Regions from separate parts of the Streptomyces sp. NBC_00344 genome, predicted to be linked through region 1. Evidence: riboswitches for the same ligand, from Rfam matches in the RefSeq annotation. Region 1 holds a riboswitch; the other holds the start of a gene.
What was found. Region 1 has a riboswitch for cobalamin ahead of OHS16_RS24895 (cobalamin biosynthesis protein). Riboswitches for the same ligand answer to the same signal wherever they lie in the genome.
Positions count from the first base shown of each region.

Region 2: linked by a shared signal. The riboswitch ahead of OHS16_RS09760 (ribonucleoside-diphosphate reductase subunit alpha) and the one ahead of OHS16_RS24895 (cobalamin biosynthesis protein) in region 1 are both predicted to bind cobalamin.

Region 1 is NZ_CP107996.1:5,516,974-5,532,032, forward strand. It holds gene OHS16_RS24890 (cobyric acid synthase) at 1-571, opposite strand, end outside; gene OHS16_RS24895 (cobalamin biosynthesis protein) at 568-1,497, opposite strand; cobalamin riboswitch at 1,613-1,753, opposite strand; gene OHS16_RS24900 (hypothetical protein) at 1,867-2,100, opposite strand; gene OHS16_RS24905 (inorganic phosphate transporter) at 2,121-3,356, opposite strand; gene OHS16_RS24910 (class II aldolase/adducin family protein) at 3,552-4,214, shown strand; gene OHS16_RS24915 (alpha/beta hydrolase family protein) at 4,321-5,448, shown strand; gene OHS16_RS24920 (hypothetical protein) at 5,591-6,949, shown strand; gene OHS16_RS24925 (VOC family protein) at 6,972-7,367, opposite strand; gene OHS16_RS24930 (ABC-F family ATP-binding cassette domain-containing protein) at 7,655-9,253, shown strand; gene OHS16_RS24935 (helix-turn-helix domain-containing protein) at 9,586-9,807, shown strand; gene OHS16_RS24940 (enoyl-CoA hydratase/isomerase family protein) at 9,924-10,715, shown strand; gene amaP (alkaline shock response membrane anchor protein AmaP) at 10,760-11,338, opposite strand; gene OHS16_RS24950 (DUF6286 domain-containing protein) at 11,347-12,000, opposite strand; gene OHS16_RS24955 (Asp23/Gls24 family envelope stress response protein) at 11,997-12,341, opposite strand; gene OHS16_RS24960 (hypothetical protein) at 12,338-12,529, opposite strand; gene OHS16_RS24965 (Asp23/Gls24 family envelope stress response protein) at 12,558-13,049, opposite strand; gene OHS16_RS24970 (hypothetical protein) at 13,143-13,829, shown strand; gene OHS16_RS24975 (SDR family oxidoreductase) at 13,878-14,633, opposite strand; gene OHS16_RS24980 (glycoside hydrolase family 15 protein) at 14,639-15,059, opposite strand, start outside.
Region 2 is NZ_CP107996.1:2,182,260-2,197,318, forward strand. It holds gene OHS16_RS09710 (sensor histidine kinase) at 1-976, opposite strand, end outside; partial or broken gene OHS16_RS09715 (SIS domain-containing protein) at 1,271-1,434, opposite strand; gene nagB (glucosamine-6-phosphate deaminase) at 1,628-2,413, shown strand; gene OHS16_RS09725 (glycoside hydrolase family 3 protein) at 2,483-3,997, opposite strand; gene OHS16_RS09730 (carbohydrate ABC transporter permease) at 4,007-4,873, opposite strand; gene OHS16_RS09735 (carbohydrate ABC transporter permease) at 4,870-5,865, opposite strand; gene OHS16_RS09740 (extracellular solute-binding protein) at 5,953-7,233, opposite strand; gene OHS16_RS09745 (GntR family transcriptional regulator) at 7,525-8,289, shown strand; gene OHS16_RS09750 (DUF3311 domain-containing protein) at 8,530-8,772, shown strand; gene mctP (monocarboxylate uptake permease MctP) at 8,769-10,436, shown strand; cobalamin riboswitch at 10,712-10,835, shown strand; gene OHS16_RS09760 (ribonucleoside-diphosphate reductase subunit alpha) at 10,967-13,327, shown strand; gene OHS16_RS09765 (ribonucleotide-diphosphate reductase subunit beta) at 13,327-14,343, shown strand; gene OHS16_RS09770 (hypothetical protein) at 14,482-14,694, opposite strand; gene OHS16_RS09775 (helix-turn-helix domain-containing protein) at 14,777-15,059, shown strand, end outside.

The sequences.
Region 1 (15,059 bases):
CGAAGAACGAGGCGAACACACCACCGCGGTCGATGTCGCCCACCACCACCACGGGGAACCGCGCCGCCCGCGCTATGCCCATGTTGACGATGTCCGTACGGCGCAGATTGATCTCGGCAGGACTGCCGGCTCCCTCACAGATCACGGCGTCATATGTGCCCCGGAGCTGAGCCAGACAGTCCGTGACAGTCCCCAGCAGTGCTTCCTGACGCCCCTGGTACCGCGCCGGCCCACCGGACGGCCCCTGCGGCACGCCGAAGAATCCGCGCGCACTCATCTCGCCCACCGGCCTGCCCAGCAGCACCACTTGGCTCGACTTGTCACTGCCCGGTTTGAGCAGAACCGGGTTCATCAGCGCCGAAGGTTCCACCCTGGCGGCCTGCGCCTGCATCGCCTGCGCCCGCCCGATCTCCGCGCCCTCGCGTGTCACGAAGGAATTCAGCGACATGTTCTGTGCCTTGAACGGTGCGACCTTCACCCCGCGGCGCACCAGCCACCGGCAGATGCCCGCGGTCACCACACTCTTCCCGGCATCCGAAGTGGTTCCGGCGACCAGCAGTCCGCCACTCATCCGCGCACCTTTCTCACCACAAGGGCCGCCGCGAGTGCGAGCAGTCCCACCCGGCGCGACAGCCGCACCGCTCGGTCGATGTCGCCCACTGCGACGGGCCTGCCGCCGCCGTTGAGCACCGCCCGGTGCTCGATCCGGCCGCTGTACGCGAGTGTGCCGCCGAGCCGGACGCCCAGCGCCCCCGCGAACGAGGCCTCCACCGGGCCCGCGTTGGGGCTCGGATGCCCGCCCGCGTCCTCGCGCCAGGCGCGTGCCGCCGCCCGCGGGTCGCCTCCGGCGAGCACCGCGAGCACGGCGGTCAGCCGGGCCCCCGGCCAGCCGGCCAGATCGTCGAGCCGCGCCGAGGCCCAGCCGTACCGCAGGTACCGGGGCGACTTGTGTCCGACCATGGCGTCGAGGGTGTTCACCGCACGGAAACCGGCCAGCCCGGGCACCCCGCACAGGGCACCCCAGACGAGTGCGCCCACCACGGCGTCCGATGTGTTCTCGGCGACGGACTCCACCACCGCGCGCGCCAGTTGCTGTTCGTCGAGAGCCTGCGGGTCCCGCCCGCACAGATGCGGTAGCCGCTCCCTGGCCGCTTCGATGTCCCCCGCGGCCAGCGCCTCGCCGATCGCGCGCGCTTCCCGCCCCAGTGAGGTCCCGCCGATGACCGCCCAGGTGGTGGCGGCGGTCAGCGCGATGCCCGCACCCGGGTTCCCGCGTACGGCCCGCCCGGCAAGCACCGCGGCGCTCACCGCGGCTCCGGCGCAGACCAGGGTGTGCAGTGCCCCCCAGCCCCGGTGGTCGCGCCACAGCCGCCGCTCCACAGCGGCCGCGGCCCGCCCGAAAGCGGCGACGGGGTGTCCGCGGCGCGGGTCCGCGAGGATCAGGTCCCCGACAAGGCCGGCGGTGGCGCCGTACACGAATACACGCTCGGCACGCATGGCGTCAGCAGGCCGATACGCCTCGGCGGACCTTCGCGACGGTGGTACTCGGAGGATCGGGCAGCAGGCAGCCGCGCATGGCGATAGGTCCTCACTCAGGGTGTCCGCGCCCTGGTTCGACGTGTCCGGCGGTGAGAGTTCCTGGCTCCCGGGGGGTGCCCCCCGATGACAGTGGCGGGACCGCGCCGGATTCGCACCGGGCTTCCTCTCCTGCCGCCGTATTGGCCTCGGCAGTCCACCACGCGCCGCGAACAGCCGTCAACTCACCCTTGACCTGCGGCGAGGGACTGTGCTGAGGCCCACAGCGGTCCGCCCCGCGTCCGGCCGTGGAGAGCCGGACGCGGGGCGGACCGCTGTGGGGTACGGGGATCAGGCCACGATCAGATAGATCCCGTAGGCGACGGCCGCCGCGCAGAGCGCGAAACAGAGGTAGGCGCCGGAGCGGGCCGCGACGGCCGGTCGGGAAGCGGTGTGAGCCGCCCCCTCCGGCGCGGATCTGCCGGCGAGAGCCACCACCCCGAGGGTGAACAGGCCCACCAGCCCCACGGTGGACACGAGGCTGACGCCGAAGACGGTGCCGAGAGCTGCCCAGTCGATGTTCATGCTGCGGGTGTCCTTCTGCTTCAGACCGTGGCCGGTCGGGTCGGCTCCGGTGCGGCGCCTCCCGGTGCGGGGATGGTGGTCCAGAGACCTTCGGCGGCCGATCCGGCCGGAGGCGGGGTGACGGCGGCGACAGCGGTGGTCACCACACCGGCCGGCTCGTCGGGGGTGACGCTGTGGACGCCGACGGGCTTACGGCGGGAGAGCGACCAGATGACGCCGGATCCGGCGACGAGCAGCACCGCGACGGCGCCGACCCCCCAGGGGCCACGGCCGGTCAGATACTCGGCGCCCGCGCCGACCAGTGCGGCGGCCGGCAGGGTCAGGCCCCAGGCGATGAACATCCTGGTCGCGGTGGACCAGCGCACGACGCCGCCCTTGCGGCCGACACCCGCGCCCATCACGGCGCCGGAGCAGACCTGGGTGGTGGAGAGCGAGAAGCCGAGGTGGGAGGAGGCCAGGATCACGGTCGCGGCACCGGTCTGGGCGGCGAAGCCCTGCTGCGGCCTGAGCTCGGTGAGGCCCTTGCCCATGGTGCGGATGATGCGCCAGCCGCCCAGGTAGGTGCCGAGAGCAATGGCCGTTCCGGCGGAGACGATGACCCAGAGCGGAGGGTTCGAGCCGGGGGCGATCACATTGCCGGTGACCAGCGCCAGGGTGATGACACCCATGGTCTTCTGCGCGTCGTTGGTTCCGTGCGCGAGGGAGACAAGTCCGGCGGACGCGATCTGTCCGGCGCGGTAGCCCTTGGCCGTGGCCTTCTCGTCCGCACGGCGGCCGACGCGGTACGTCAGCCTGGTGGCGAGCAGGGCAGCGAGACCGGCGACGACCGGCGCGGCCACCGCGGGAAGCAGCACCTTGGTGATGATCACGTCCCCGTTGACCCCGGAGGATCCGACCGACATCAGTGTGGCGCCGATGAGGCCGCCGAAGAGCGCATGGGAGGAACTCGACGGCAGGCCGAGAAGCCAGGTCAGCAGATTCCACAGGATGGCGCCGACGAGCGCCGCGAAGATCACTTCAGTGGTGATGCCCTGTTCGTTGATGATCCCGCCGGAGATCGTCTTTGCGACCTCGACCGACAGGAACGCCCCGACGAGGTTGAGCACGGCGGACATCGCCACCGCGGTCTTTGGTTTGAGAGCACCGGTCGAGATGGTCGTCGCCATCGCGTTGGCCGTGTCGTGGAAACCGTTCGTGAAGTCGAACACGAGAGCGGTAATGATCACGATCCCAAGGAGCAGGGTCAAGTGTTCCATTTACCTGGGCAATCGCTCGAGGTCATTGACGCACCGAACGTAGGCAACCTGAGTGAACGGAAGATGAACTGAGGCGGGCGCTGTGGTGACTCTGTCCGGTCGGCGCGGTTCCGGTTCCGGTCACCGGCACCCGGTGCGCAGCGGAGTCTGCCGCGTGCCGTGTGGCGCTGTGGGCGGGCCTGGCATCATCGCCGGATGACCGACCGCGACAGCACACCGACCGCAATCGCCCGGGCCTGGCACGACCTGGTCGCCACCGCCCGCAGATCGGCGGCGGAGGGCCTGGTCGTCGGCACATCGGGGAACGTGTCGGTACGCACCGGTGATCTGGTGCTCGTCACCCCCAGCGGGGTCCCCTACGACAGGCTCGGCCCCGAGGACACCGTCGCGGTGGACCTGGAGGGCCGCCAGGTGGCCGGCGAGCTGAAACCGACCAGTGAACTGCCGCTGCACCTGGCGGTCTACCGGCACACCGGGGCGTCCGCCGTGGTCCACACCCACGCCGTGCACGCGACGGCTGTCTCCACTCTGGTCCCTGAGCTGCCGGTCATCCACTACATGACCGCGGCGCTCGGCGGCCCGGTACGGGTCGCTCCCTACGCGCTGTACGGAACGGACGAGCTGGCCCGGAACATGCTCGCGGCGCTGGAGGGCCGCACCGGCTGTCTCCTGCGCAACCACGGCACGGTGACCGTCGGCGGTTCCCTCGACCAGGCCTACGACCGCACGGCCCAGCTGGAGTGGATGTGCAGGCTCTGGCTCACCGCGAGCTCGGTTCCCGGCCGGACCCCCTCGCTGCTCTCCGCCGCCGAACTGGCCGAGGTGGGCGAGAAGCTCCGGGGTTACGGACAGGGGTAGCGGGGCGGCCGCCGACGACCCCCTCCCGGAGGCCCGGGGTACCCGGGGCCGGCCCTTTTGCTGCCGCCCACTGGCCCTCGCGCCCGGGTGAGCCGACACTGGGACAGTGCGCCCGGCTATAGCGACGGCAACGGCCGTCACCTCCCTGATCGGTGTCGGCGCGGCTGCGGTCGCCGCCGGCCGGTACGCCGGCGACGTCGCTCTCAAGACGTCGCACGGCCGGCCGCTGCCCACCGAGCCCCGCCTCTCGGTCCACGCCACGGCACCCGGCCGCATCACTCTGACCCGCTGCCTGGCATCACTGCGCCCCGGTACCTACGGCCTCGAGGGTTTCGGGGTGCATGCCGTCGTCGGCCCCGTGCTCGACCAGGAACCGCACACCGCGGACACGGTCGTACGCCGCCTCGAACGGATCACCCACGGTTCGCCCGAGCCCGGCGACAAGGTGCGGCTGACCCCGCAGGTGTATCCCGGCGACCCCCGCTCGGCGCTCGGGATCGACTTCACCGATGTGGACATCGCCGGTGAACTCGGTTCGTGCCCTGCCTGGTTCGTGCCGGGGCCCCGCCCCACCTGGATCATCACGGTGCACGGCCTGGGTACCACCCGGGAACATCCGATGAATGTGCTGGAACTGCTGCATCAGCAGCAGTTCCCGGTGCTCGACATCACCTACCGCGGGGACGCCGGCGCCCCGGCGGCCCCCGACGGTCTCGGGCACCTCGGCGAATCGGAGTGGCGCGATCTGGACGCGGCCATCCGCTACGCCGTACGCCACGGGGCCGAGCGCGTCATCCTGCACGGCTGGTCCACCGGAGCGTCCATGGCGCTGCACGCGGCGGCGGCATCGGCGCTGCGCGACCGTATCAGCGGCCTGGTGCTCGACTCGCCCGTCCTCGACTGGGAGGCCACCCTGCGTGCCCTGGCATCGGCCCGCCGGACCCCCGCCGCTCTGCTGCCGCTCGCGGTCCGGGCCGTCCAGGGGCGGACGGGGCTGAACGGCGACCGGCTGCACGCCGCGTCGGCGCCCTCGGCGCTGCGTGTTCCCACGCTGATCTTCCACGGTCCCGGCGACCGGCTGGCGTCCTGGCAGCGCTCGCGTGAACTGGCGTCAGCGCGACCGGAGTTGGTCATTCTGCACGAGGTCGGCGATGCTCCGCACGCAGCCATGTGGAACGCGAATCCGACCGACTACGAGGAAGCCCTCCGACGTTTCCTGACGCCCTTGATGTGACACGCCCCGCGGCACCGGTGAGCCGGCGGGGGTGTCGCGCGGGTGCTCCGGGGCCGCGCCGGGGACGCCGGGGCCGGTCCCGCGATGTGCGACGGGGGGTTCCGTTTGGGCTTTCGGCCCGTCAGAGGCAAGACTGCTCCCCGTGACGTCCCGTACTCCGCGCGACTCCAGGCTCCGACTCGTCCGCCCCCGACCTCTCGTCACGGCCCGCCGTGTCGTGACCGGCGGGCCGATCCGACCCACCCCGCGCCCGCCGGAGGGCACCCCGCCCGCCGCGGAACTGGCCCGTCAGGCCAGGGCGGTCCTCGCCGACGCCGTACGGATCGCACGCTGGGCCGCGGAGGCCCGGCCGGTACAGGCAGGGGCCCTGGTCCCGCAGGCGGCCGAACAGGCCGTGCGCGCACTGGCGTTGACGCCGGAGCAGGTACGCGCGGGCTGGGACCGTGCCCGGCTCGCCGGGCTCGTCGAGCTGCACGGCGACACCGCACGCCCCGGCTGGCGGCTGCGTGCCTGGGACCGGGACGACACCGCGGTGCTGCGCGGCTGGGTCGCGCTCTTCGATGCCTGGCCGATCATTCATCCGGCCGCCGACGACGTCGCCGCCTCCGCGGTGGCCGAGGTCGTCGAGGCCGTACCGCAGGTGCTGTCCCTGCTCCAGCTCTCCGCCGGGCCGGTCACTGTGCCCGCCCTGCTCGATCTGCTGGAGCAGCGGGTGGCCGAGTTGCACGAGGAACGCTGCGAGGTGCCGTACGGCCCGCAACAGCAGCCGGCGTCCCCGGCCCCGCTCCCGGCCCTGCTGGACTGGGCCCTGCGGGGCCTGGCGGCGGTCGGCGCGCTGACGCTGGGGCGGGGCCAGGCGACTCTCACCCCGCTGGGCAACTGGGCGGTCTGGGTCAAGCTGGAACAGATCTGCGTCGCGGCCCAGAGTCCGGCGGGCAACATCGAGCAGTCGGCCGGCGCCATGCTCCGCGGCTGCGCCGGGCTGACTCCTGGGCCGGCGCGCGCCGAGTACCGCGCCTGGCTGGCCGCTCGCACCGTCGGCAGCGCGGTCACCGAACTCCTCGGTGTCGCACGGGGTGAGGACGCGCTGTTGCGCGGCCTCGCGTTCGAGGCCCTCCGGGTGGTCGGAGCACCGGCCGAGGCGGCTCTGCGGGCCGCCGCCCATGAGGTGCCGCTGCGCCCCTATGTGGTGCTCTGGCTGGCGGAGTACGAGGGTGCGGACCCCGACGACGCCCACGACGCTCTCACCCGTGCGGAGGCGACCTGGCTCTGGGTGGACACAGCGGCCGCCGTCGCCGATCACGGCGATGGCCCGCTGCTGGTGCGCCACCTGGAATCGGCAGTACAGGGCACGGTCCCCGCGCTGCTGGAAGAGGTACAGGCGGTGGGGCACCCGCGCACCGTGCAGGTACTGGTCGCCCTCGCCGCGGCGCATCCGGACCCCGCCCTGGCCAAGGCCGTCCGCAGGGCGGCCTTTCAGGTGCACACCGGGGGAGTCTGACCCGGGGGCAGCGGCGGCCGGCCTAGGCGGAGGCCCCCGGCGCATAGGTTCCGAAGGTCCAGATGTTCCCCTCGGCATCGCGGGCCATGTAGTCGCGTGACCCGTAGTCCTGGTCGGTCGGCGGCATCAGGATCTCCACCCCGTGTTCCACCGCCCGCCGGTGATGGGCGTCGGTGTCCTGGACCACGACATAGATGCCGGTGGGGCCGCCGCCCGCCATCGCCCTGGCGAAGATGCCCTCCCTGCCCCTGGAACCCAGCATCACCATGCCGTCGCCGTAGGCCAGCTCGGCGTGCATCACCTGACCGTTCTCGTCCTCGTAGACGGCCTGCTCACTGAAGCCGAACGCCTCAGTGAGCAGCCGGATGGCCGCTTTCGCGTCGTCGTAGAGAATCGCCGGACTGATGGTGGCGGCCATGCCGATCACCCTTCCACTCGACTGCTGGGCCGGACCGGTCCTGCCGGGGAGCGGCCGTTGCGGCCCGCCGTTCGCCCGACCGGTTCCAGTCTGGCACCGGGCGCCCCGGTGAGCCCTGCCGTGACACGGCTCACCGGGGGAGGACCCGGGAGGACGGCCGCGGCGGCAAATCGCTTGCGCGGCACCGTTAGACTGAGTCCCATGGCATTTCTCCTTGTGCATTAGCCGGCGTCGAAGAGTCCCCTCCGCCCGCCCTTCCGCCGTCCATACCGCCCTGGAGTTTTTCCGTGATCACCGCTTCCGGCATCGAGCTGCGTGCCGGCGCCCGCATCCTCATCGAGTCCGCCTCCTTCCGCATCGCCAAGGGCGACCGCATCGGGCTGGTCGGCCGCAACGGTGCCGGCAAGACCACGCTCACCAAGTGCCTCGCGGGTGAGGGCGTCCCCGCCGGGGGCACCATCACCCGTTCCGGCGAGGTCGGCTACCTCCCGCAGGACCCCCGCACCGGTGACCTGGACGTACTCGCGAGCGACCGCATCCTCTCCGCCCGCGACCTCGACTCCGTCCTGCGCAAGATGCGGGAGAACGAGGAGCGGATGGCGAACGGACAGGGCGCCACCCGCGAGAAGGCGATGAAGAAATACGAGCGCCTGGAGACGGAGTTCCTCACCAAGGGCGGTTACGCCGCCGAGGCCGAGGCCGCCACCATCGCCGCCGCGCTCGGCCTGCCCGACCGTGTCCTCGGCCAGCCGCTGCACACCCTCTCCGGCGGGCAGCGCCGCCGGGTGGAGCTCGCCAGGATCCTCTTCTCGGACGCCGACACCCTGCTCCTCGACGAGCCCACGAACCACCTCGACGCCGACTCGATCGCCTGGCTGCGCGAGTACCTCAAGACCTACCGCGGCGGCTTCATCGTGATCTCGCACGATGTCGAGCTGGTCGAGACAGTCGTCAACAAGGTCTTCTACCTGGACGCCAACCGCACCCAGATCGATGTGTACAACATGGGCTGGAAGCTCTACCAGCAGCAGCGCGAGGCCGACGAGAAGCGCCGCAAGCGCGAGCGCCAGAACGCCGAGAAGAAGGCCGCGTCGCTCAACTCGCAGGCCGACAAGATGCGGGCCAAGGCCACCAAGACCGTCGCCGCGCAGAACATGGCCAAGCGGGCCGACCGGCTGCTCGCCGGGCTCGAGGCCGTACGCGTCTCCGACAAGGTCGCCAAGCTCCGCTTCCCCGACCCCGCACCCTGCGGCAAGACCCCGCTGATGGCGGAGGGGCTGTCCAAGTCGTACGGCTCTCTCGAGATCTTCACCGATGTGGATCTCGCGATCGACAAGGGTTCACGTGTCGTCATCCTGGGCCTCAACGGTGCGGGCAAGACGACCCTGCTGCGGCTGCTGGCCGGGGCCGAGAAGCCGGACACCGGCTCGGTGCTCGAGGGACACGGTCTGAAGATGGGCTACTACGCCCAGGAGCACGAGACACTCGACCCCAAGCGCACGGTGCTGGAGAACATGCGCTCGTCCGCGCCGGACCTCGATCTGGTCCAGGTCCGCAAGACGCTCGGTTCGTTCCTCTTCTCCGGTGACGATGTCGACAAGCCCGCCGGGGTGCTCTCCGGTGGCGAGAAGACCCGCCTGGCGCTGGCGACACTGGTCGTCTCGTCGGCGAACGTGCTGCTCCTCGACGAGCCCACCAACAACCTCGACCCGGCGAGCCGCGAGGAGATCCTCGGCGCGCTGCGCACCTACAAGGGCGCGGTCATCCTGGTCACCCACGACGAGGGCGCGGTCCACGCGCTGGAGCCGGAGCGGATCATTCTGCTGCCGGACGGTGTCGAGGACCTCTGGGGCCCGGACTACGCGGATCTCGTCGCGCTCGCCTGATCCACTTCGGATAGATCATTCGGCCTACGGGTGATCCATCATCTGAGTGAGTCGCTCTCGTACTCCGGCGTGTCATGCACCGGCTCTCCGGCCCCGTGGTCGCCGACGAGCCGGTGTTGTCAGTAGGCCGTCCTACCCACGCTGACCAGGCGTTTTCGGTCCGGAGCAGGGTCGGCTGACGGGCCAGGGGATCCGGAACATCGAAATCCGGCCCCGATAGTGACCCTGGACACACACATCCCCGTGCCAACGGACCTTGCCGAATGGGTGGCCAGGAAGCCGGGTAGGGGTGATCATGAGAGTCCAGAGCGCACTTCCTTGAGGAGGCACGGGTGGCCGAGACTCTGAAGAAGGGCAGCCGGGTAACCGGCGCCGCGCGCGACAAGCTCGCGGCAGACCTGAAGAAGAAATACGACTCCGGTGCGAGCATCCGGGCGCTGGCCGAAGAGACCGGTCGCTCCTACGGATTCGTCCACCGGATGCTCAGTGAGTCCGGAGTGACGCTGCGAGGACGCGGCGGAGCGACACGGGGCAAGAAGGCCGCATCGGCCTGACAGGCCCCTGCTCCGGGGATCACCGGTTCCTGACGGTGACCACCCGGTCGGCCGATGGGCCGGCAGGGTGGTTACTGTGCAGTCACTTAACTGTCTGCACCGAACCGGAGACTCCCATGACCTCGCTCGACTACGTGCTCGACAAGGACGGCGTACGGCTCACCGTCGAGGACGCGGTTGCCACGGTGACCCTGACCAACCCTGACAAGCGCAACGCCCAGTCTCCCGCTCTGTGGCGGGCGTTGACGGAAGCAGGACGGTCGCTGCCGGGTACCGTCCGCGTCGTCGTGCTGCGCGGCGAAGGCAAGTCCTTCTCCGCGGGCCTGGACAGGCAGGCGTTCACGCCTGAGGGCTTCGACGGCGAGCCGTCCTTCCTCGATCTGGCGCGCGGTGAGGACGCCGAGCTCGATGCGGTCATCGCCGAGTACCAGGAGGGGTTCACCTGGTGGCGCCGGCCCGACCTGATCACGATCGCCGCCGTCCAGGGCCATGCGATCGGCGCCGGATTCCAGCTCGCCCTCGCCTGTGACCTGCGGGTTGTCGCCGAGGACGTGCAGTTCGCCATGCGCGAGACCAGTCTCGGGCTCGTCCCCGACCTCACCGGAACACATCCCCTGGTGGGCCTCGTCGGATACGCCCGTGCGCTGGAGATCTGCGCCACCGGCCGCTATGTCCACGCCGACGAGGCGGTGCGCACCGGGCTTGCGAACCTCGCCGTGCCCGCCGCGGAACTCGACAGCGCGGTCTCGGACCTGGCTGCCGCTCTCCTCGCAGCCCCGCGGGACGCGGTGATCGAGACCAAGGCACTGCTGCGCGGCGCGTCGGAGCGTACGTACGAGGACCAGCGGGTGGCCGAGCGGGCGGCACAGGCCCGCCGGCTGCGGGACCTCGCGGGCCTCTCCGACTGAGGGCCCGGCTCCGGCCGCCCTGGTCACACGGAGCGCCGGCCCGGCTACGACACCCGCTGGGCGCGGTGCTTGGCCGCGTGCAGCCGGACCTCGGCGGGAAGCTCGGCCAGGCCCGCCGAATCGCGGGCATGCGCCAGCGCGCCGGTGGTGAGCTCCGCGAGGGTGGCCGTCGGCTGGGCGTGCGCCTCGAGGACCAGTCTCATCCGGGCCTCGGGCGCGGTCCGCCGGCCCCGCAGCGCGGCGCGCGCCCGGTCCACGCCGTGCAGGGACTCCGCCTCGCTCGACAGCACGTTCTCCAGCGCCCGGCCCCTCACCAGCGCCCCCTCTCCGTCACCGCTGTCCACCAGCACCTCGGAGAGACGCGAGCGGTGCAGCTGGGAGAGCAGCCACCACAGGGAGAGCAGGAGGACGATCGCGAGCGCCGCGATGACCACGGGCCACCACCACCCCTCGTCCCGCCATCTGTCCCGGCCCCGCACGCTCAGCAGGACGTCGTGCCGGCCGTCGAAGGGCCACCACGAGGGGACCGGGAGACCGAGCCCCGACGCCAGCACGGCACCGCCGATGGCGAGCAGCACCAGACCCGCCGCGCCCAGCAGTACCCGGTTGACCGACTTCAGCATCGAGCCCTTCACCCCTTCCTGGCAGGACGGCGGACATGCACCGAGAGCCGGGGCGCCGTCGCCAGTCCCAGCTCGGTGATCCCCGCGCGCAGCGCGGTGTCCAGATCGGTCCGTACGTCGTCGAGTTCACGGAAATGCGAGCGGGCCCGCGCGGCGACCCTGGAGCGCTTCATCCGGACCTGCACGGACTGCACGCCTGGTACCTCCATGGCCCGGTCGCGCAGCACCAGAGCGGCGGCGTCCCTTTCGAGTCCGGCCCTGACCTGTGGGTTCTCCCGTCGCATCGGCAGCACCGAGCGCAGCCCCGGGGTGACGGCGAGAACGATCAGCCACAGCCCGACGGCCATCGCGGCTGCCGCGCCCACCTCGATCCAGATGTTGTCCAGCGGACGGGTCGCGAGCTCGTCGGCGAGCACCCGGCGCCAGTGCATCGCGGGGCGCCCGGCACGTACCGACGCGACGTCGTAGAGCAGCAGGCCCGAAGCCCCGACCACCACCAGTGCGAGCAGCGTGGCCGGGGTGCGGCGCGCCGACCAGAAACGCTTCGCGCGTCCGGCGGGGGCCGCCGGACGGTGGCCCGGCGCGGACCCGGACCTGCCGGACTGCGCATCGGGCGCCCGCTCGGCGACCGGCGGGCCCTGAGTGTTCTCGGGTTCGTTCATCGGGCCCTTCCCCGGTCGGCGCGGGCGGTGTGCGCGGAGTGCAGCCGTTCGACCTGAACCGCCACCTCGGGCACCTCCATGCCCGCGAGCGTCTGGACCCGGCGCTTGACCTGTCGGCGTACGGCGGCGCACTGGGCTCCGATGTCGGACGGATAGCCGAGCTCCACACTGATGCGCACCCGCGCCCGCGACTCGTGCACCGTGACGGCGGCGTGCGGGGCGGAGCCGTCACCGGGCACTGCACCGATCGCTTCCCGTGCCGCCTGCGCGGCGATCTTGGACACCACCCGGTCGGCGATCCGGGTCGACCCGCGCTCCGAAGGCGCCACGTGAGCGGTCATCGCCGCCCGCCGCGGTGGTCGCGGCCGCGGAACACGTCTCCGGCTTCGAGGTCACCGTCGAGGAACTTGCCTCCGATGAAGCCGACCGCTCCGAGGGCGGCCACCAGCAGAAATGCTCCGAAGCCGCCGAAGTAGCCGGCGAAGCCAAGCGCCATACCGGCCAACAGGCCGACCACAGCCATACTCATTGAGAGCTCCTAAGCGGAAGGTACCGGTCTACTGAAGGCGGGACTCCGGCTCCTCGTCGTCCTCCTCGTCGGGCAGCTTCACATCGCTGACGGCGATGTTGACCTCGACGACCTCCAGACCCGTCATACGTTCCACCGCCGAGATGACGTTCTCGCGCACATCGCGTGCGACATCCGCGATGGAGACCCCGTAGTCCACGACGATCTCCAGATCGAGCGCGGTCTGGACCTCGCCGACCTCGGCCTTCACCCCGCGCGAGACGGATTTGCCGCTGCCGGGCACCCGGTCCCGCATCGCGCCGAAGGTGCGGGAGATCCCGCTGCCCATCGCGTGGACGCCGACGACATCGCGGGCAGCGAGGCCGGCGATCTTCTCCACCACTCCGTCGGCGATGGTGGTGCGCCCGCGTGAAGCGGGGCTCCCGCCGCCGCGCTTGCTGATATCGGACCTTCGCGGCTCCTGGCCGGCCGGACGGCTTCCCGAGTCGTCGGGCGGGTTCTGCTGCGTCATGTCACTCATCGCCATATGTCCCTTTCGAGCGAAAGCGGATTTCATCGCCCACGTTATGTGTGCTTGCCCCGTTCCGCGCCGGGGATACGGCAGGGTGGGTGCATGACGGGCGACGCGAACGACGGGTGGGCACGCGCGGTACGCAGCCGGCTCGGTCTCGGCAGGCTGCTGCCCCTGGGCGGCGCGGCGGACGGTTCATGGATCGCCGAAAAAGCGGCGGCGGCTGTGCTGATGCGGGCGGCGGAGAATGTTCCGGGACTGGTGCTGCATCAGGTGCGGCTGGCCCCTGCCGACCCCGAATTCCACGCCGAGCCACTGGTTCCGTCACCACCGGGCGCGCTGCCGCCGGGTCCGCTGCGCATCGAGGCGGAGGCGGCAGGCCTGGCGGGCGCGGATTCCATCCCGGCCGCCGCGGAGCGGCTGCGCGGCGTGCTGGTGCCGTTCTGCGCGGACCGGATCGGCCTCCTGGTCACTGGGATGGACGTACGGGTGACAGGGCTGCTCGAAGCGGTGCCGTATCGGCCCCGGCCGGTTGCGCCGGACAGGGGAACCACCGCGGTGCGGGGGCCCGCTGCGGAGGCGGCGGCCGCGGTGCCCGGGGTCGCCTCACTCACCGGTGTGCTGGGGGCACCCGTGCACACGGCCGCGGGCCATGTGCGGGTGGAGATCGCGGTGGCGGCGGGCCACCGGGCGCTGAGCGTGGCACTGGCGGTGCGGGCCGCGGTGGCCGGGGCGGCCCAGGGGGAGTCGTCGGTTGGGGTGCTGGTCACCACGGTGGAGCTCCCCTGAGCCCGCCCCCTGACGGGCCCGGGGCGTTCCGCCCGTGCGCTCCTCGGCTCAGAAGCCGTGCCGGAAACCGCCGTCCACCGGCAGCATCACACCCGTCACGTAGGACGCGCCGGGTGACATCAGAAACGCTGCGGCCCGGCCGAACTCATCGGGTGTGCCGTACCGTCCCAGCGGCACCCGTGCCTCGCTCTTCGAGCGTGCGGCCTCGGGGTCGCCGCCCAGGGCGTCGAGTTGCCTCACCCGATCCGTGTCGATACGGCCGGGCAGCAGGCCGACCACCCGGATACCGCGCGGGGCGACCTCGTTGGCGAGCGACTTCGCGAAGCCGGCCAGGCCGGGGCGGAGGCCGTTGGAGATCGTCAAGCCGGGGATGGGCTCATGGACCGAACCGGAGAGCACAAAACCGATGACACCGCCGTCGGAGAGTTCGGCCGCCGCCGCCCGGGCCAGCCGCACCGCGCCGAGGAAGACCGATTCGAAAGCCGTCTGCCACTGGTCGTCGGTGGCGGAGGCCGCGGAGCCGGGGGCCGGGCCGCCGACGCTGATGAGGATGCCGTCGAACCGCCCGAAGTGTTCGCGTGCGGTGGCGATGAGCCGGGCGGCCGTGCCGGGGTCGGCGTTGTCGGCGGCGACACCGAGCACATCGGAGCCGAGCTCCGCCGCGGCCGCCTCGGCGGTCTTCGCGTCCCGTCCGGTGATGACGATCTTCGCTCCGTCGGATGCCAGTTCACGCGCGGAGGCGTGGCCCAGCCCCCTGGTGGCTCCGGTGACGATGTAGACGCGGTCCTTCAGTCCAAGATCCATGGGTCCTATCCTGCATCCTGCTGCCTCGGTCCCGTCCCGCGGGCCAGCGCGAGAGCGGTGTTCACCAGTCCGATGTGGCTGAAGGCCTGCGGGAAGTTGCCCAGTTGCCGTCCTGCCACCGGGTCGTACTCCTCCGACAGCAGCCCCACGTCGTTGCGGAGCGTCAGCAGCCGCTCGAAGAGGGCCTCCGCCTCCTCGACACGGCCGATCAGCCGCAAGGAGTCGGCCAGCCAGAACGAGCAGACGATGAAGGTGCCCTCGTCGCCGGGCAGGCCGTCGACCGCGGGGCCCCCGGTGCTGTAACGGCGTACCAGACCGTCACGGCTGAGCTCCGCACGTACCGCGTCGACCGTGCCCGCGACCCGGGGATCGTCCGGAGGGAGAAAGCCGACCTGGGGGATGAGCAGTGTCGCGGCGTCAAGCTCC
Region 2 (15,059 bases), 3.3 Mb from region 1:
CCGCCTCGTTGAGCGCTTCCCTGCCGCGGTCGGAGTCCATCCGGCGAGCCTGCAGCCGCAACAGGGCGGCCACCGTCTGGAGGTTGTTCTTCACCCGGTGGTGGATCTCCCGGATGGTGGCGTCCTTGGTGATCAACTCCCGTTCGCGTCTGCGCAGTTCGGTGACGTCCCGCAGCAGCACCAGCGATCCGATCCGGGTGCCCTTGGGTGACAGCGGGATCGCGCGCAGCTGGATCACACCGTCGTTGCCTTCGACCTCTGTCTCCCGCGGTGCATAACCGCTGGCCAGCTTGACCATGGCTTCGTCGACCGGACCGCGGGACGGCGCGAGGTCGGTGGTGAGCTGGCCGAGGTGCTGCCCGACGAGATCGGACGCGAGGCCCAGGCGGTGGTACGCGGAGAGGCCGTTGGGGCTGGCGTACTGGACCACCCCGTCCGCGTCGAGACGGATCATGCCGTCGCCGACCCGGGGCGAGGCGTCCATGTCGACCTGCTGACCGGGGAACGGGAACGAACCGGCGGCGATCATCTGGGCGAGGTCGGACGCCGACTGGAGATAGGTGAGTTCGAGGCGTGAAGGAGTACGCACGGTGAGCAGGTTCGTGTTCCGGGCGATCACTCCGAGCACCCGTCCCTCGCGGCGTACCGGGATGGACTCGACCCGCACCGGCACCTCCTCACGCCACTCGGGGTCGCCCTCACGGACGATCCGGCCCTCGTCGAGTGCGGCGTCGAGCAGCGGGCGGCGGCCGCGCGGGACCAGGTGCCCCACCATGTCGTCCTGGTAGGAGGTGGGCCCGGTGTTCGGTCGCATCTGCGCGACCGAGACATAGCGGGTGCCGTCACGGGTGGGAACCCACAGCACGAGGTCGGCGAATGACAGGTCGGAGAGCAGTTGCCACTCCGAGACCAGCAGATGCAGCCACTCGAGGTCGGTGTCGCTCAGAGCGGTGTGCTGGCGTACGAGATCGTTCATGGAGGGCACAGAGGTGAGCGTACCTGTCACACTTGATGCTGACGCATGCATGGACAGCGGGTAATGGTCTAGTCCACAATGTCCGTGCAAAGCTTCTGTTCTCCCCGCACAGGAGAGCAGAATCGAGGTACACGGCGCTATCTGCCCTGACTGCGCCCTGTCCTCCCCGCGACCGCCGGGAACCGCACACCCGACGGTCGATGCAGCTGAGGGCTGCGGTGCCGGCCGGACAGGCTGAGGGTCCTGTCCGCACTGGCGCCGCGGCCCGCAGTCGTTTTCCGGGCTCAGTCAGCGTGTCTCCGCTCCGGCCTGCCGCGCCGCCTGGGTGGAGGCGACCAGGTCCGGGGAGCCGCCGGCTGACTGCCGGTGATCAGCAGTACATCCCTGAAGTCCGGTTCGGCCCGGTAGGCGGTCGTCGTGGACATCGAGGCCAGGCCGCAGGGCAGTCCGAGCCGGATCCCGCACGCGGAACGTCGGATCATGCCGCGCTCCACGCGAAGTACCTCTGAGTGCCTCCGCCGGCCGGCCCCGTGTGCGTTCCGCGTGCCATCCATCGAGCATGAGATGACAGCGAACCGCTAGCCGGAGCACTCCGCTCTGCTAGATTGGTCTATACCACATGTTTGCACTCTCCAGATCGGCAGGCCCAGCGTGGAAGTTGTCATCGTCCCGGACGCCAAGGCAGGTGGCGAGGTCATCGCGGAGGCCATGGCGGATCTGCTGCGCCGCAAGCCCGGTGCGCTGCTGGGCGTCGCCACCGGCTCGACCCCGCTTCCCGTCTACGAGGCCCTGACGGCCAAGGTCCGTGCGAAGGCCGTCGATGCCGGGCGGGCCCGGATCTGCCAGCTCGACGAGTACGTGGGACTGCCGGCCGGGCACCCCGAGTCCTATCGCTCCGTGGTGCTGCGCGAGGTCGTCGAGCCGCTCGGGCTCTCCGAGTCCTCCTTCATGGGACCGGACGGCTCGGCCGATGACATCCCGGCGGCCTGCGAGGCCTACGACCGTGCGCTGGCCGCGGCGGGCGGTGTCGATCTGCAGTTGCTCGGCATCGGCACGGACGGGCACATCGGCTTCAACGAGCCCTGCTCGTCGCTGGCCTCCCGCACCCGGATCAAGACGCTCACCGAGCAGACCCGGGTCGACAACGCCCGGTTCTTCGGCGGTGACATGGACCAGGTGCCGCACCACGTCATCACCCAGGGGATCGGGACGATCCTGGAGGCCCGCCATGTGGTGCTGCTGGCCACCGGCGAGGGCAAGGCCGAGGCGGTGGCACAGACCGTCGAGGGTCCGGTGTCCGCCCTCGTGCCGGCCTCGGCACTGCAACTGCACCCGCACGCGACGGTGGTCGTCGACGAGGCGGCCGCGGTGAAGCTGAAGCTGGGCGAGTACTTCCGGGCCACCTACGCGGCGAAGCCGGAGTGGCAGGGACTCTAGGTCCGGAACGTGCGAAGAGCCGGGGCCATGTGCCCCGGCTCTTCGCGTGGTTCGGCCGGTCCGCCGGAGTCACACCGGAATGACGCCGGCGATCACCTCCGCCGCCGCCCGGCCGCAGACCCGTGCGGCGCCGTGGGTGGCGATGTGCAGTGAGCCGCGCGGTGGTGCCTGCGGGACTCCCATCTCGACCACGACGGTGTCCGGTCGGGCGGCGAGGATGCCGTCGACAGCGGCCGCCATCCAGGGGTGGCGGTGGATGTCGCGGACCACCGCGACGATCCGGCGCTCGGTGGCCGCTCCCAGCACCTCGTCGACCGTCGAGCGGGCATCGTAGGTACCCGTCTCGGTCCCCGGCAGCAGGGCAGTCAGTTCGGCGGCGACGCCCCACGGTGTCTCGTCGCCGACGGCGATGTTCGCGACCGGGGTGAAGGCGGCGACATACGGCGCCATGGTCTGCGGCAGGCGTTCGCCCACGGTGACCTTCAGCGCCCGGCGGGCAGCGGTGAGTCCGATCCCGGAGCCGGACGCGGCCCCCTCCTGCGATGCCGCGCCCGACTCCGACGCCCCCCTGGCCTGGCGGGTCCACTCCGCGAGCGCACGCACCCGCGCGGCGGCATCCGCCAGCCGTTCCTCGGGCAGGTCCCCTGCCCTTACCGCGGCGACCAGCGCATCGCGCAGTCGCAGCACGGTGTCCTCGTCCGCGAGGCCGCCGCCGACACAGATGGCGTCGGCACCCGCCGCGATGGCGAGGACGCTGCCGCGCTCGATGCCGTACGTCGACGCGATGGCCTGCATCTCCATACCGTCGGTGACGATCAGCCCCTGGTATCCCAGTTCCTGACGCAGCAGGCCGGTGAGGATCTGCGGGCTCAGCGTCGCGGGGCGCTCGCGGTCGAGTGCCGGGAGCAGGATATGCGCACTCATGACGGACTTGGAACCGGCTGCCACGGCAGCCCGGAAGGGCAGCAACTCGCGTGCGTGCAGGGTCTGCAGGTCGACGTCGATACGGGGCAGCGCGTGGTGGGAGTCGACCGCGGTGTCGCCGTGGCCGGGGAAGTGCTTGGTGCAGGCGGCGACTCCGGCGGCCTGCAGACCCTCGATGTACGCGGCGGTGTGCCGGGCGACCAGGGCCGTGTCGGCGCCGAAGGACCGCACCCCGATAACCGGATTGTCCGGATTCGAGTTCACATCGGCGGACGGCGCCCAGTTCAGGTTGACCCCGCAGTCGGCAAGCCTGCGGCCAAGTTCATGAGCGACGGCCCTGGTCAGCTCCACGTCGTCCACCGCGCCGAGCGCGAGACCGCCGGGGAACGAGGAGCCGGTCCGTACTTCGAGACGAGTGACGTCGCCGCCCTCCTCGTCGATGGCGACCAGGATGTCGTCACGCTCCGCACGCAGTTGTGCCGTGAGTGCGGCGAGCTGACCGGGCGAGGCGATGTTGCGGCCGAACAGTCCGACGGAGGACAGCCCTTCGCCGATCCGGCGCAGCAGCCAGTCGGGGGCCGAGGTGCCGACGAATCCGGGCTGGAGAACGGCGAGCGCGTCGCGGGTGAGCGTGTCCGTGCCCGTAGCGGTGGTGGTCATGGGTGGGCGTTATCCCTTCACCGCGCCGGCCGTCAGACCTGCGGCCATCTTGCGCTGGACGAGGAGGAAAAGAATCACCACGGGGATGGCCATCATCGTGGAGCCGGCCATCATCGGTGCGTACTCGGTGCCGTGCTGGGTGGTGAAGTTGCTCAGCCAGACGGTGGCGGTCTGCTTCTGCTGGCTCATCAGCATCAGGGCGTAGAGGTACTCGTTCCACGCCTGGATGAACCCGTAGACGGAGGTGGCGACCATCCCGGGCGCGAGCAGCGGAAAGACCACCCGGATGAAGGCGCCGGTGCGGGTGCAGCCGTCGACCATGGCCGCCTCCTCCAGCTCCTTGGGGATGTTGACGATGAAACCGCGCAACGTCCAGACCGTGAACGGGAGGATGAAGGTCAGGTAGGTGATGATCAGGCCCGTGAGCTGGTCGTACTGACCCAGGTCGTTCAGCAGCAGAAAGACCGGAATGATCATGGCGACCAGTGGCACCATCTGGACCGCCAGAATGCCGATGATCACGATCTTGCGGCCCCGGAAGGCGAACCGGGAGATCGCCAGCGCGGCCAGCAGTCCGATGACGATCCCGATGGCGACCACGGAGACCGAGACGATGGCGCTGCGCCCGATCGGCCCCCAGAAGTCGGCGACCTTGAGCGCCCTGCGGAAGTTGTCCAGCGTCAGCACGCTGGGAAAGAAGTGCGGGTCGGGGTTGATCGCGTCCTTGGCCGGCTTGAACGCCGTGTTCAGCATCCAGTAGACCGGGAAGCCGACGACCACGAAGACGAGCAGGCCGACGATGTTCCAGCCCAGCCTGGACTTCTTCCGGCGGGGCCGGGAACGGGTGACGGCGGGTGACGCGGCGGTCGTGGTCACTCGACCTCTCCGATCTGAAGCATCTGGCGCATGTACACGGCGACCACACCCAGCAGCAGAAGCACGGTGACGAAGGCGATCGCCGATCCGCCGGAGTAGTCGTTGACCACGAAGGCCTTGTCGTACGAGTACGTGGTGAGCAGCTGGAATTCGGCCTCGGGGTGACCGCCTCGCATCACGAAGACCTGCGGGAACACACCCATGTCCCAGATCACCGAGAGCGTCGTGAGCATCACGATGATCGGCTTGAGGATCGGCACGGTCACATGGCGGAACACGCCCCAGGAACCCGCACCGTCGAGCCGGGCGGCCTCTTCGAGCTCCTTGGGCACCTGGGTGAGACCTGCGCTCAGTGTGATGACCACGAACGGCACCGCACCCCAGACCACCAGCAGCATGATCACGGCAAGTCCCTGGGTGCCGCTGGCGAACCAGTTGTGGCCGATCATGTCGACGCCGGGGATCCTGCTGAGCAGCCAGTTGAAGACACCGTAGTCGGAGTCGAACATCCACTTGAAGATGGTCACGGCCACGATGATGGGCATGCCCCAGCTCGCCACCAGCGCGATGTTGATGAGGGTCTTCACCCAGCCGGAGACCTGCTGGAGCAGCAGGGCGATGAGCATGCCCAGCACCATGGTCAGTACGACCGCGCACCCGGCGAAGAGAACGGTCCGCAGGACGACCTGCCAGAACTCGCTGTCGCCCAGGATGGTGGCGAAGTTGTCGAAGCCGACCCACTCTGCGGACTTGAAGCCCCACAGCTGAGGCTGTCCGAACTTCTGGAAGGAGAGGGTGACGAGCCGGTAGAGGGGATAGCCGAGGACCAGGGCGAGGATCAGCAGGCAGGGGGCGAGCAGCGCCCACGGCACTGCCGCGCTGCCGTTGCGCCGCGATCTGACCGGTTGGGCCGGGCCGCCGGCGTCGGGAACAGACGATGGTGAGCGCCGCTGCGGCGGCACCTTTGCGGTGGTTGTCTCTGCGGCACTCATCAGGTGCTCCTCAGCAGTCCCTCTCTTGGTACGGGCCGGGGCAGGGCCCTTTCCGCTCCCAGGAGCGGAAGGACCCTGCCCGTCAGGTCACTTGGTGTTGATGACCTTGTCGATCGCGGCGTCCGCGGTCTTCGCGGCGTCCTCGACCGACTTCTTGCCGGTGCCGATGGACTGCAGCATCGTCTGCAGGACCTGGGCCTTCTCGACCTGGCCCCAGCCCGGCGCCATCGGAACGAACCAGCTGGACTCGGCCGCTGTCGCTGCCACGGTCGTCTTCGGGTCCGCCTTCAGCGGTCCCAGATCCGTCTTGTTGTTGGGCAGGTTGCCCTTTGCGATCAGGGTCTTCTGGCCCTTCTCACCGACGAAGGCGTTGATCCACTCGGCTGCGGCGCCCTGCGCCTTGGACTTGACCGGGACGGCCAGGTCGGAGCCGCCGAGGAAGACCGGGAGGGGGCTGCCGGAAGGACCGGGCATCACGAAGCTCTCGAGCTTGTCGGCCAGCTTGCCGACCTTGTCGTTCTCGGGAAGCGCGGCAGTGCTGCCTTCCCAGCCGGCGCCGAAGATGAGCGCGGACTTGCCCTGGCCGTAGACGATCGGACGGTCGGACTCGTCCTTCGTCTTGTCGCCGTGCATGTACGTGTCGAGGACCTTCTTGAACTCGTTGAGGCCCTTGAGGGACTCGGGGGAGGACAAGTTGGCCTTGAACTGGCCGCCCTCCTCCTTCGCGATGGAGCCGCCGGCGTCGTAGACGAAGGACATGGCCGCGTACCAGTCACGCGAAGGCTGGTACCAGGCGCTGAACTTGCCGCCCTCCTTCTTCTGGATCTTGTCCAGGTCGGAGGTCAGTTCGGCGTACGTCTTCGGCGGGGCCTTGACACCGTCCTTGGTCGCGATGTCCTTGCGCCAGGTCGCCACACGGCCACCGGCGTAGTACGGCACGCCGTAGGTCTTGCCGTCATAGGTGACCGAGGCCTTGAGACCGTCGAGCCACTGGCCTGAGTTGTCGAACTGCGAGGCGTCGACCGGGGCGAACGCACCCTTGAGGGTGTAGGGCAGCATCTCCGTGTTGCCCATCTCGACCACATCGGGCGCCTTGTCCGTGGCAAGGACCGCGTCGAGCTTGGTGTTCTTGTCCGGCCAGCCGTAGTACTCGTGCTTGACCTTCAGTCCCGGGTGCTTGGCCACGACGGCGTCGTCCGCCGCCTTCACGAGCTCGGGCCAGTTCTTCTGGGCATCGACCGTGAGCCACACGGTCAGCGACTTCGGCTCGGCTGTCTTGCTGCCGCCGTCCTTGCTGTCGGAGCCACACGCCGCAATGCTGACCAACATGCCCGCGACACCGATCGCCGCGCTGAGCTTGCGCTTCACGTCACCCTCCTCAGGGATGCCTGCAACCCCCCCACCCACCGCGAAGACATGCGACCAGGAGCCAGTTCTGCCTGTGGGGCTGGGATCTGGTCTTTAATGGTTTAGACCAGTACCGGGAGCTTGGCCTAGACCTATTGGGGTGTCAAGGGTGTATAAGAAGGCTGTCGTGTCCGTTATCGGACCGACACCTGAGGCAGGTCGACGTCCCGCTACCGGACCGTGCCACCATGTGAGCCGCGACAGACGGAGGAGCCGGTGACGGCAGCAGCGCAGCACTCGGGAAGGCAGGCGATGGGCACCGAAGGGGGCAGCACCGAGACGGGGAACGCGGCGCCGGGACGTACCGCACGCGTCCCCAAGTACTACCGCCTCAAGCGGCACTTGCTCGACATGACGGAAACCCTTCCGCCCGGCACCCCGGTGCCGCCGGAGCGGACCCTGGCAGCCGAGTTCGACACCTCGCGCACCACCGTGCGCCAGGCACTCCAGGAACTGGTGGTCGAGGGCAGGCTGGAGCGCATCCAGGGCAAGGGCACCTTTGTGGCCAAGCCCAAGGTCTCGCAGGCACTTCAGCTCACGTCGTACACCGAGGACATGCGGGCCCAGGGCCTGGAACCCGCCTCCCAGCTGCTCGACATCGGCTATGTAACGGCCGACGACACCCTTGCCGGGCTGCTCGACATCACGGCGGGCGGGCGGGTGCTGCGCATCGAGCGGCTGCGGCTCGCCAGCGGTGAGCCGATGGCCATCGAGACCACGCATCTGTCGGCGAAGCGCTTCCCCGCGCTGCGGCGTTCACTGGTGAAGTACACATCGCTGTACACCGCGCTCGCGGAGGTCTACGACGTCCGGCTCGCCGAGGCGGAGGAGACCATCGAGACCTCGCTGGCCACCCCGCGCGAGGCCGGGCTGCTCGGAACGGATGTCGGCCTGCCGATGCTCATGCTTTCCCGCCACTCGATCGACGAACGCGGCGAGCCGGTGGAGTGGGTGCGGTCGGTCTACCGGGGCGACCGCTACAAGTTCGTCGCGCGACTGCGGCGGCCCAACGACTGAACCCGCGCCCCGGCCGGCCGATCTGCTGCACGGGTGTAGCGCCAGGCTCCCACCTGCCCTAACGTCCTTGCGTCAGAGCAGGGGACAAGGGCGTCCGCCGCGGCTCGGCCATCGCGGGATTCGGATGAATTCAACGATGTTGTCGTTCCGATATGCGGACAGGGGTTACGCAGCCCGAACTCCCTCCTTTAGATTGCCTGCGCGTTACACCAGGTGCTCAGTGAGGGGACGGACCGCACCATGCCCGAGAAAAGACCGCTGATCACGCCGGGGCGCGTGGTCATCGCGGTATGCCTGATCGCGCCCTTTGTCTCCATGCTCTGGGTGAGCTCCTACGCCAAAGTGGACCCGGCCTTCATCGGCATCCCCTTCTTCTACTGGTACCAGATGCTCTGGGTGCTCATCTCGACTGCGCTCACGATGCTCGCGTACAAGCTGTGGCAGCGTGACCAGCGCGCCCGCAAGGGAGGTGCGTCAGCATGAAGGACGGCGTGAACGGCATCGCTCTCGGTGTCTTCATCTTCTTCTTCGTCGCGGTGACCGTCGTCGGCTTCATGGCCGCCCGCTGGCGCCGCGCCGACACGTCGGAGAGCCTCGACGAGTGGGGCCTGGGCGGGCGTTCGTTCGGGACCTGGGTCACCTGGTTCCTGCTCGGCGGCGACCTCTACACGGCATACACCTTCGTCGCGGTCCCGGCGGCCATCTACGCGGCGGGCGCGGCCGGCTTCTTCGCCGTGCCGTACACCATCCTCGTCTACCCGCTGATCTTCACCTTCCTGCCGCGGCTCTGGTCGGTCTCGCACAAGCACGGCTATGTGACGACGTCGGACTTCGTCCGCGGCCGCTTCGGCTCCAAGGGGCTCTCGCTGGCTGTCGCGATCACCGGCATCCTCGCCACGATGCCGTACATCGCCCTGCAGTTGGTCGGTATCCAGGCGGTACTCGACGTGATGGGTGTCGGCGGTGACAACAGCACCAACTGGTTCGTCAAGGACCTCCCGCTGCTGATCGCCTTCGCGGTTCTCGCGGCCTACACCTACTCGTCCGGGCTGCGGGCCCCGGCGCTGATCGCCTTCGTCAAGGACGGCCTGATCTATCTGGTGATAGTCGTGGCGATCATCTACATCCCGATCAAGCTGGGCGGCTTCGACGACATCTTCGCCAAGGCCGGCCACGCCTTCGCGCAGACCAATCCGGCAACCGGCAAGCCACGGGGGTCGCTGGTACCGGCGGCGACCGGACAGTGGGGCTATGCCACGCTGGCGCTCGGCTCGGCGCTGGCGCTGTTCATGTATCCGCACTCCATCACGGCGACGCTCTCCTCGCGCAGCCGCAATGTGATCCGGCGCAACACCGCGATCCTGCCGCTCTATTCGCTGATGCTCGGCCTCCTCGCGCTGCTCGGCTTCATGGCCATCGCGGCCGGCATCAAGGTGCAGAACGGCCAGCTGGCCATCCCGCAGCTCTTCGAGAACATGTTCCCCGACTGGTTCGCGGGCGTCGCCTTCGCCGCCATCGGCATCGGCGCGCTGGTACCGGCCGCCATCATGTCCATCGCCGCGGCGAACCTCTTCACCCGGAACATCTACAAGGACTTCCTGAAACCGGACGCGACGGCGGCCCAGGAGGCCAAGGTCTCCAAACTGGTCTCGCTGGTGGTGAAGGTGGGCGCGCTCGTCTTCGTCCTCACCATGGACAAGACGGTCGCCATCAACTTCCAGCTGCTCGGCGGCATCTGGATCCTCCAGACGATGCCGGCACTGGTCGGCGGGCTCTTCACCCGGTGGTTCCACCGCTGGGCACTGCTCGCGGGCTGGGCGGTCGGCATGCTCTACGGGACGCTCGCCGCCTACGGTGTCGCGAGCCCCACGCAGAAGCACTTCGGCGGGTCCTCCAAGGACATACCGGGTCTCGGCGAGATCGGCTACACCGGCCTCACCGCGTTCGTGATGAACGTCCTGGTGACGGTGGTGCTGACCTTCGTCCTCAACGCCGTCAAGGCACCGGCGGGGATCGACGAGACGTCGCCGGAGGACTACACGGCGGACGCCGGCGACCCCGGGGTCCAGGTGGACCTTCCGCCGGCCACGGTGGGCGCACCGGGCGCACCCGTCGCGGGCGCCGCGGACAGTCCGGGCATCGCCTGACCGTACCGGCCGAACCCCGCACGGCAGCCTAGGACCGTCCCGCCTCCCCTTCAGGAGAGCCGGGGCGGTCCTTCGTCCTTCTCCGGCCGCCGGTGCCAGACCCGTGCGACGCACAGCGGATCCATGCCCGACGGGGCTTCGACAGGACGCCGGAGCGGGACCGGGCGCCCTGCCCAGGGTGCTCCGCTGACCTACGCGCTGGTGATCCGACACCACGCAACGCGACATCGCGACACAACATATGGGGGGTTCCACATCCAACGGCCCCCACATGTATGCTCATGCTCGCTGTCGCCGCAGGGGAATCCGGTGCGAATCCGGAACTGTCCCGCAACGGTGTGATCAGTGCGCTTTCGCGCACCGTGGAGTCCGAGGACCTGCCGACGGCGCATCCGGCTCGACCGAACCGGATGGCAAACGTCCGGGCCTCGCGGTTGGGCCTGCTGATGCTGTGCGGTGTGCTGCCTCTGGCGTGCCCGTACGCACCCGCGCCTGCCGCCGGCCCTCAGCCGAGCGAGGGAGAGCGCACCGTGACCATCGCGCCCACCGCACCTGCCACCGAGCAGCTGGCGGATGCCCCGGGAACCGTACTGCTGCGGACCCTGACCGACCTCACCGCCGATCTCCCCGACACCGACCCGGGCAAGGTCGCCGCCGCGGCGCTGCGCGGGCGCAACGCCGCTTCGGACGAGGCGGAGTTGCGGGAGCTGGCCACCGAGGCGGCCGCCGGCCTGATCTCCGAGGACCCGGCGTACTCGCAGCTCGCGGCGCGGTTGCTGACCCGTACCATCGCGGACGAGGCAGCCGGTCAGGGCGCGGTGTCGTTCTCCGCATCCGTGGGCGTCGGTCAGCGTGAGGGCCTTATCGCGGACCGCACCGCAAGCTTCGTGCGCCTGCACGCCGCACGGCTCGACGCGCTCATCGACACCTCGGCCGACGACCGCTTCGGATACTTCGGACTGCGCACCCTCTACAGCCGGTATCTGCTGCGCCACCCGATCACCCGTCAGGTCATCGAGACGCCGCAGCACTTCATGCTGCGTGTGGCCTGTGGCCTCGCCGAGGACGAGTCCGCCCAGGCGCTGGACGAGGTCGCCGCCCTGTACGGCCTGATGAGCCGCCTCGACTACCTGCCCTCGTCCCCCACACTCTTCAACTCCGGCACCCGGCATCCGCAGATGTCGTCCTGCTACCTCCTCGACTCACCGCTGGACGAGCTGGACTCGATCTACGGCCGCTACCACGAGGTGGCCCGGCTCTCGAAGCACGCGGGAGGCATCGGTCTCTCCTACTCCCGTATCCGCTCGCGCGGATCACTGATCCGCGGCACCAACGGCCACTCCAACGGGATCGTCCCCTTCCTGAGGACCCTCGACTCGTCGGTCGCGGCCGTGAACCAGGGCGGCCGGCGCAAGGGCGCGGCCTGCGTCTACCTGGAGACCTGGCACGCGGACATCGAGGAGTTCCTCGAACTGCGTGACAACACCGGTGAGGAGGCCCGTCGTACGCACAATCTCAACCTCGCGCACTGGATCCCCGACGAGTTCATGCGGCGGGTCGACACGGACGGCGAGTGGTCCCTCTTCTCCCCCGCCGACGTACCGGAACTGGTCGACCTGTGGGGCGACGCCTTCGACGCGGCGTACCGCAGGGCCGAGGAGGCGGGCCTGGCTCAGCGGACCATCCCCGCGCGCGAGCTGTACGGGCGGATGATGCGCACCCTGGCCCAGACCGGCAACGGCTGGATGACCTTCAAGGACGCGTCGAACCGCACCGCCAACCAGACCGCCGAGCCCGGTTCGGTCGTCCACTCGTCGAACCTCTGCACCGAGATCCTGGAGGTCACGGACGACGGTGAGACCGCGGTCTGCAACCTGGGCTCGGTCAACGTGGGGGCGTTCGTCTCCGGCGACACCATCGACTGGGAGCGCCTGGACGACACCGTCCGCACCGCCGTCACCTTCCTCGACCGCGTCGTGGACATCAACTTCTACCCGACCGAACAGGCCGGCCGCTCCAACGCCAAGTGGCGCCCGGTGGGCCTGGGCACGATGGGGCTCCAGGACGTCTTCTTCAAGCTGCGGCTGCCCTTCGACTCTCCCGAGGCCAGGGCGCTCTCCACCCGGATCGCCGAGCGCATCATGCTCGCCGCCTACGAGGCGTCCTGCGACCTCGCCGCGCGCAACGGCCCACTGCCCGCCTGGGACCGGACCCGTGCCGCCCGCGGTGTGCTGCACCCCGACCACTACGGCACCGAGCCGGCCTGGCCCGAGCGCTGGGCCGCGCTGCGCGCCAGGATCGCCAGGACCGGGATGCGCAACTCCCTTCTCCTCGCGATCGCGCCGACCGCGACCATCGCGTCGATCGCCGGTGTGTACGAGTGCATCGAGCCGCAGGTCTCCAACCTCTTCAAGCGGGAGACGCTGTCCGGCGAGTTCCTCCAGGTCAACGCGTATCTGGTGAAGGAGCTCAAGTCGCTGGGCGTCTGGGACGCACAGTCCCGCGAAGCGCTGCGCGAGGCAAGCGGCTCGGTGCAGGGCTTCAGCTGGATCCCGGAGGACGTCCGCGCGCTGTACCGCACCGCCTGGGAGATCCCGCAGCGTGGCCTGATCGACATGGCCGCCGCCCGTACGCCGTACCTCGACCAGAGCCAGTCGCTGAACCTCTTCCTGGAGACGCCGACCATCGGGAAGCTCAGCTCGATGTACGCCTACGCCTGGAAGCAGGGCCTGAAGACCACGTACTACCTGCGCTCGCGTCCCGCGACGCGTATCGCCCGTGCGGCATCGGCCGCCGCGCCCATCCCCGTGCAGCAGACCGCGCCGGCCGCCGACACGGATGCGATCGCCTGCTCCCTTGAGAACCCCGAGTCCTGCGAGGCCTGCCAGTAATGAGCACCGATTCCCAGAAGAACCTCCTCGACCCGGGCTTCGAGCTGACCCTGCGCCCGATGCGCTACCCGGACTTCTACGAGCGCTATCGCGACGCGATCAAGAACACCTGGACGGTGGAGGAGGTCGACCTCCACTCGGACGTCACCGACCTCGCCAGACTCACCCCCGGTGAGCAGCACATGATCGGCCGTCTGGTCGCCTTCTTCGCCACGGGGGACTCGATCGTCTCCAACAACCTGGTGCTCACGCTCTACAAGCACATCAACTCGCCCGAGGCACGGCTCTATCTCTCGCGCCAGCTCTTCGAGGAGGCCGTGCACGTCCAGTTCTATCTGACGCTGCTCGACACCTATCTGCCCGACCCGCAGGACCGCGCCGCGGCCTTCGACGCCGTCGAGGAGATCCCCTCCATCCGCGAGAAGGCGCAGTTCTGCTTCCGGTGGATGGACTCGGTGGAGAAGATCGACCGACTGGAGAACCAAGCCGACCGGCGCCGCTTCCTGCTGAATCTGATCTGCTTCGCGGCCTGCATCGAGGGGCTGTTCTTCTACGGGGCGTTCGCCTACGTCTACTGGTTCCGCTCGCGCGGACTGCTGCACGGGCTGGCGACCGGGACGAACTGGGTCTTCCGCGACGAGACCATGCACATGAACTTCGCGTTCGAGGTCGTGGACACGGTCCGCAAGGAGGAGCCCGAGCTCTTCGACGACGCGCTGCGCGCGCAGGTCACCGACATGATGCGGGAAGCGGTGGAGGCGGAGCTGCAGTTCGGCCGCGACCTGTGCGGAGACGGCCTGCCGGGGATGAACACCGAGTCGATGCGCGAATACCTTCAGTGCGTCGCCGACCAGCGCCTGACCCGCCTCGGCTTCGCCCCGGTGTACGGATCGGAGAACCCGTTCTCCTTCATGGAGCTTCAGGGGGTCCAGGAGCTGACGAACTTCTTCGAGCGCCGCCCTTCGGCGTACCAGGTCGCGGTCGAGGGCTCGGTCTCCTTCGACGACGAGTTCTAGAGCAACCGCTCCACAGCAACTGCTCCACGGCAGCTGCGGAGACGGAGGGCGGGGCCGGCTGCGGTCCCGCCCTCGGTGGACGCCTGGCGCAGTGACACGCTGCCGTTCGGCGCGGACGTTCTCCGGGAGCAGCGCAGGCTACGAAGCCACGACGCGGCTGGACATGGCGGCCTCGCGCGCCACGGCCGGCGGCCTCGACCCGCCTTCCGGCCGCCCGGGGACGGATTCCCTCCCGGGATCACGAGCCAGCTGCCGGTCGATGCGGCGCTCGTGCGCGTGTCCGACCAGCGACGGGAGAGCGATGAGAACGAAGACGGCGATGACGGTCAGGTAGTCCAGGAACGTGTTCATGTCCTCCACTGTGGCGCTCCCGGCGACAGAAAATCAGTGGCAGGACTGACACACATCGTCGAATTGCTGCCACACTCGGACCATGCTGAAAAATGTGGCCGCTGTAGTGATGAACGGCGTCAATCCATTCGAACTCGGCGTGATCTGCGAGGTGTTCGGCATCGACCGCAGCGATGAGGGCCTTCCGGTGTACGACTTCGCGGTGGCATCCGCGGAGGGCCCCGTCCTGCAGACGCATGCCGGCTTCACCCTGCGGACGGAACACGGTCTGGAACGCCTCGAGGAGGCCGACCTGATCGCCGTCCCGGCCGCGGAGAGCCGGGGCAGCCGCGACTATCCGCCGGCTCTGCTGGATGCCCTGCGGC